DNA from 2 places in the Streptomyces sp. NPDC046866 genome. Region 1 is predicted to be linked to the other one. Evidence: riboswitches for the same ligand, from Rfam matches in the RefSeq annotation. Region 1 holds a riboswitch; the other holds the start of a gene.
The links. A riboswitch is a leader RNA that binds a small molecule or an ion and turns the genes downstream of it on or off. The one in region 1 is predicted to bind thiamine pyrophosphate.
Positions count from the first base shown of each region.

Region 1 (3,201 bases):
ACCGGGTCACCATGTGCATCTCCTCGCAGGCCGGCTGCGGCATGAACTGCCCGTTCTGCGCCACCGGCCAGGCAGGCCTGGACCGCAACCTGTCCACCGCCGAGATCGTGCACCAGATCGTGGACGGCATGCGCGCCCTGCGCGACGGTGAGGTCCCCGGCGGCCCGGCCCGCCTGTCCAACATCGTCTTCATGGGCATGGGCGAGCCGCTGGCCAACTACAACCGCGTCGTCGGCGCCATCCGCCGGCTGACCGACCCCGAGCCCGACGGCCTCGGCCTGTCGCAGCGCGGGATCACGGTCTCCACCGTCGGCCTGGTCCCTGCCATCCACCGCTTCGCCGACGAGGGCTTCAAGTGCCGCCTCGCCGTCTCGCTGCACGCCCCGGACGACGAGCTGCGCGACACCCTGGTCCCGGTCAACACCCGCTGGAAGGTCCGCGAGGTCCTCGACGCGGCCTGGGAGTACGCCGAGAAGTCCGGCCGCCGGGTCTCCATCGAGTACGCCCTGATCCGCGACATCAACGACCAGGCCTGGCGGGGCGACCTCCTCGGCCGGCTCCTCAAGGGCAAGCGCGTCCACGTCAACCTGATCCCGCTGAACCCGACGCCGGGCTCGAAGTGGACCGCCTCGCGCCCCGAGGACGAGCGCGCCTTCGTCGAGGCCATCGCCCGCCACGGGGTGCCGGTGACGGTGCGCGACACCCGCGGCCAGGAGATCGACGGCGCCTGCGGCCAGCTCGCCGCCTCGGAGCGCTGACGCGCACGCCGCCCCGGCGCCCGCGCTCCGCAGGCCGACCGGTGCCGGCGCGCTGACCTGCGCAGTTGCCTGCGGTACCGTCGGGAGGCCGGGTGCGGCCACGGGGTACTCTGTGGCCGTACCCATTTGCATATTCCGACAGGGGAGCGCCACAGCGCTGAGAGTGCGGTCACCGTCCACCGCAGACCCTCTGAACCTCGCCCCGGTCATTCGGGGTAGGAAGTTCGGTCATCACTCAAGCTGTTGCGCCCTGCCCGGCGTCCGCTCCTGACAGCGCCGGGCAGGGCCGCGTCTTCTCCTGGTCATCCCAGGAGGAATCCACCAGTGAGCACCACCAGGAAGATCGCGGGCGCCGTGCTCGCGACCGCGTTCGGCGTGGCCACGCTCAGCGCCTGCGGCGGCGACGGCAAGGACAAGCCGGCCGCCGGCGGGAGCGAGTCGCCGAAGCAGAAGACGATCACGCTCGTCTCCCACGACTCCTTCAACGTGACCGACACGGTCCTGAAGGAGTTCGAGCAGCAGAGCGGCTACACCGTGAAGGTCCTCAAGTCCGGGGACGCGGGCGCCGCCCTCAACCAGGAGATCCTCACCAAGGGCTCGCCGCGCGGCGACGTGTTCTTCGGGGTGGACAACACCCTGCTCTCGCGCGCCCTCGACAACGGCATCTTCACGCCGTACGAGGCCAAGGGCCTGGACGGGGTCAAGCCCGAGTACGTCCTCGACAAGCAGCACCGGGTCACCCCGGTCGACTCCGGCGACATCTGCGTCAACTACGACAAGGCGTACTTCGCCGACAAGAAGCTGGCCCCGCCGCAGACCCTGGACGACCTGGTCAAGCCCGAGTACAAGGACCTGCTCGTCACCGAGAACGCGGCGACCTCCTCGCCGGGCCTCGGCTTCCTGCTGGCCAGCGTCGGCAAGTACGGCGAGGACGGGTGGAAGGACTACTGGAGCAAGCTGAAGGCCAACGGGGTCGAGGTCGTCGACGGCTGGGAGCAGGCCTACAACGAGCGCTTCTCCGGCTCCGCGGGCGGCAAGAAGGCCAAGGGAGACCGCCCGCTGGTCGTCTCCTACGCCTCCAGCCCGCCGGTCGAGGTGCTCTACGGCGAGCCGCAGCCGGCCGAGGCGCCCACGGGCGTGTCCACCGGCACCTGCTTCCGCCAGGTCGAGTTCGCCGGCCTGCTCAAGGGCGCGAAGAACGAGGAGGGCGGCAAGGCGCTGATCGACTTCCTGATCGGCAAGAAGTTCCAGGAGGACATGCCGCTCCAGATGTTCGTGAACCCGGTGGTCAAGGACGCGAAGCTGCCGGAGCTGTTCACGAAGCACGGCGTGGTCATCGACAAGCCCCAGAACGTGGCTCCCGAGACCATTGCCAAGAACCGTGAGCAGTGGGTCAAGACGTGGTCCTCGATCGTCGTGAAGTAGGCCACGAAGCCGCAGGGGCGGCCGCGGACGCAGCCGCACGCCGCCCCCGCGCAGGCCGCCTCCGCGCAGGCGCCGCCGCGCCGCGCGAGGGCGCACGCGGTACGGCCGTCAGGCTCGCCCTGATGGCCGTACCGCTGGCCTTCTTCGGGCTGTTCTTCGCCTATCCCGTCGCCGCGATCGTCGGCCGGGGCGTGCGGACCGACGCCGGCTGGCAGCTCGGCCGCATCGGCGAGGTGCTGTCCCGCCCGGACATCGCCGGCGTCCTGTGGTTCACCGCCTGGCAGGCGCTCGCGTCGACCGTGCTGACGCTGCTGGTCGCACTGCCCGGCGCGTACGTCTTCGCGCGGTTCGACTTCCCCGGCAAGCAGCTGCTGCGGGCCGTGGTCACCGTTCCGTTCGTGCTGCCGACCGTGGTCGTCGGGACCGCGTTCCTGGCGCTGGTCGGGCGGGGCGGGCTGCTCCAGGAGCTGTGGGGCGTCCGGCTGGACACCACCGTGTGGGCGATCCTGCTCGCGCACGTCTTCTTCAACTACGCCGTCGTCGTCCGCACCGTCGGCGGGCTGTGGGCCCAGCTCGACCCGCGGCAGGAGGAGGCCGCCCGGGTGCTGGGCGCCGGGCGCTTCGCCGCGTGGCGGCGGGTCACGCTGCCCGCTCTGGCTCCGGCGGTGGCGGCCGCCGCCCTGATGGTGTTCCTGTTCACCTTCACCTCCTTCGGCGTCGTGCAGATCCTCGGCGGGCCCTCGTACGCCACGCTCGAGGTCGAGGTCTACCGGCAGACCGCACAGCTGCTGGACCTGCCCACGGCCGCCGTCCTGACGATGGTGCAGTTCGCCGCCGTCCTGCTGATCCTCGCCGTCCACGCCCGGACCGTGCGCCGGCGCGAGACGGCCCTGCGGCTCGTGGACCCCGCCCGGACCGCGCACCGGCCGCGCGGCGCGGGGCAGTGGGCGCTGCTGGGCGGGGTGCTGCTCGGGGTGGCGCTGCTGATTGTGCTGCCCCTCGGCGTCCTGGTGGAGCG
Region 1 is NZ_JBEYXN010000020.1:86,043-89,243, reverse strand. It holds gene rlmN (23S rRNA (adenine(2503)-C(2))-methyltransferase RlmN) at 1-758, shown strand, start outside; TPP riboswitch at 889-998, shown strand; gene AB0953_RS25865 (thiamine ABC transporter substrate-binding protein) at 1,083-2,183, shown strand; gene AB0953_RS25860 (iron ABC transporter permease) at 2,306-3,201, shown strand, end outside.

Region 2 (3,201 bases), on a different contig from region 1:
CGGACCCGGGTCACTTCGATGTCGAGCATCTCGGCGATGTCGGGCAGGTACAGCCAGGCGGGGACAAGGGCATCGATCTTTGCGTCAATCTCGGTCACGGCACAAGCCTGCCACCTCCCGCCGCCGCCCGGCACCCGAGCCACCCCATCCGGGTCCGCCCCGGCTCCGCCGACCGCCCGGCACGGGCGCCCGGCAGTGCGGCCCCGCCGGCGCCCGGGGCGCCGGGTGCGGGGTCCGGGGTCCGGGGTCAGGCCGCTGCGGACTTCACGGGGGTGGACGGGTCGGCCAGTTTGGCGGGATCGACCAGGGTGCCGGTTTCGATCAGGCGGCGGGCCTGGGCCAGGTCGCGGGGGCGGCCCACGGCGAGCACCGCCACCAGCGACCCGGCCCGGAGCCAGCACACCGTCCAGGCGGATTCCCCCGGATCCCCCCGCCAGAGCAGCGTGTCCGCCGCCGCGTGGTGCCCCGCGTACTGGACGAAGCGGCCGAACTGCTCCGACCAGAAGTACGGCACCGGGTCGTACGTCTGCGCGGGGCCCCCGGCCAGGATGTTCGCCGCGACCACCCGCGGCCCCTGCAGCGCGTTGTCCCAGTGGTGCACCAGCAGCCGCGCCCCGTACCGCCCGGACGGGAAGGACGCGCAGTCGCCGACCGCGTACACCCCCGGCAGGGAGGTCCGCAGGAAGGCGTCGGCCGTGACCGAGCCGTCGGGCCCGAGCTCGACGCCGGAGCCGGCCAGCCACCGGGTGGCGGGCCGGGCGCCGATCCCGACGACCACGGCCCCGGCCGGCAGCTCGCGGCCGTCCGCGAGCAGGACCCGCCCGGACTCGACCGAGGCCACCTGGGCCGAGGTCAGCAGGGCGGCGCCGATCTCCTCGTACCAGGCGGCCATCGGCGCGGCGACCTCCGCCGGGAGGGCCCCGGCCAGCACCCGGTCCGCCGCCTCGACCACGGTCACCGCGCAGCCGGCCTCCCGCGCCGCGGTGGCGAACTCCGCGCCGATCCACCCGGCGCCGACGACCACGGTCGCCGGGGACTGCGCCAGCACCGGCCGCAGCCGCGCCGCGTCGTCCAGGGTGCGCAGCAGGTGGACGCCGGGGACGCCCTCCGCGCCCGGCAGGGTCAGCGGTTCGGCCCCGGTCGCCAGGACCAGGACCCCGTACGGGACCGGCCCCGCCTCGGTGTCCAGCTCGCGGTCGGCGGCCCGCAGCCCCGTGACCTCGACGCCGAGCCGCAGCTCGATGCCGAGGCCCTCGAAGTCCACGTCGAAGGCGGAGTCCTCGGCCTTGCCGAGGAGCAGCGCCTTGGACAGCGGGGGCCGGTCGTACGGCTGGTGGGGCTCGGCGCCCAGCAGGGTCACGGGGCCGGTCCAGCCCTGCTCGCGGAGGGCGACCGCGGTCTGCACTCCGGCCATTCCGGCGCCGACGATGACGACGCCGTTCTCAGTCTGTTCCGTCTGCTCGCTCACGTCCACCAGCCTAGTCAACTGACGATCAGTCAGGAACCTGGCGCCGCGGGACACGGGCCCGCCGCCCGGCATCCGGCGCACTCCCCCTCCCCCGAGGCGAGCGGCTAGGGTGGCCACCGTTACCCATCGCGGGAGTCCGGGCGCACCGGGCTGAGAGGGAGGCTGACCGGCCTCCGACCGTACGAACCTGATCCGGGTCATGCCGGCGAAGGGAGGGGCTGGACGCCCATGCACTCATCTCGGAAGGGATCCGACGTCCTCGTCATCGGGGGCGGGATCATCGGCCTGGTCACCGCCTGGCGGGCGGCCCGCCGCGGGCTGCGCACCGCGCTCGCGGACCCCGCCCCCGGCGGCGGCGCCGCCCGGGTCGCGGCGGGCATGCTCGCCGCCGTCACCGAGCTGCACTACGGCGAGGAGACCCTGCTGGGCCTCAACCTCGCCTCCGCCGCCCGCTACCCCCAATTCGCCGCCGAGCTGGCCGACGCCAGCGGCGGCATGGACATCGGCTACCGCGCCTGCGGCACCCTCGCCGTGGCCCTGGACGCCGACGACCGGCTCCACCTGCGCGAGCTGCACGCCCTGCAGCGCCGCTGCGGCCTGGAGTCCGAGTGGCTCACCGGCCGCGAGTGCCGCCGCCTGGAGCCGATGCTCGCCCCGGGGGTGCGCGGCGGGCTGCGCGTGGACGGCGACCACCAGGTCGACCCGCGCCGGCTGGCCGATGCGCTGCTGGCCGCCTGCGAGAGGGCCGGCGTGGAGATCCGCCGGGCCGGTGCCGCACGGCTGCTGGTCACCGCCGACCGGGCCGTCGGCGCGGCCCTCGACGACGGCACCGAGCTGTACGCGGACCAGGTCGTGCTGGCCGCGGGCTCGCTCAGCGGCCGGCTGGCCGGCGTACCGCAGGAGGCGCTGCCGCCCGTACGGCCGGTGAAGGGGCAGGTGCTGCGGCTGACGGTGCCGGCGGCGTACGCGCCGTTCCTGTCGCGGACGGTACGGGCGGTCGTGCGCGGCAGCCACGTCTACCTGGTGCCGCGGGAGAACGGCGAGCTCGTCGTCGGCGCCACCAGCGAGGAACTCGGCTGGGACACCACGGTCACGGCCGGCGGGGTGTACGAACTCCTGCGGGACGCCCACGAATTGGTGCCCGGCATCACCGAACTGCCGCTGACCGAGACCCTGGCCGGGCTGCGGCCCGGGTCCCCCGACAACGCCCCGCTGCTCGGGCCGACCGCGCTGCCCGGGCTGCACCTGGCCACCGGGCACTACCGCAACGGGGTGCTGCTGACCCCGCTCACCGGCGACGCGCTCGCCGACCTGCTCACCACGGGCACGCTGCCGGAGATCGCCCGCCCGTTCAGCCCGCTCCGCTTCTCCGCCGCACGTCAGGAGTCGTACGCATGAACCTCCCCGCCTCCGCCTCCGTCTCCGTCAACGGCGAGCCGCGCGAGATCGCGGCCGGCACCACGCTCGCCTCGGTGGTCGCCACCCTCACGACGGCGCCGTCCGGCGTCGCGGCCGCCCTCAACGAGACCGTGGTGCCGCGCGGGCAGTGGCCGCTGACCGCGGTCCGCGACGGCGACCGGATCGAGATCCTCACCGCGGTCCAGGGAGGCTGAGCACGATGGCCGACGACACGTTCGAACTGGGCGGCCGGAGCTTCTCCTCCCGCCTGATCATGGGTACCGGCGGGGCGCCGAGCCTGGAGATCCTGGAACACGCCCTGATCGCCTCCGGGA
Region 2 is NZ_JBEYXN010000014.1:68,556-71,756, reverse strand. It holds gene AB0953_RS20990 (Rv2175c family DNA-binding protein) at 1-98, opposite strand, end outside; gene AB0953_RS20985 (FAD-dependent oxidoreductase) at 248-1,468, opposite strand; TPP riboswitch at 1,587-1,699, shown strand; gene thiO (glycine oxidase ThiO) at 1,697-2,866, shown strand; gene thiS (sulfur carrier protein ThiS) at 2,863-3,081, shown strand; gene AB0953_RS20970 (thiazole synthase) at 3,087-3,201, shown strand, end outside.
Region 2: another riboswitch for thiamine pyrophosphate. It lies ahead of thiO (glycine oxidase ThiO); the one in region 1 lies ahead of AB0953_RS25865 (thiamine ABC transporter substrate-binding protein).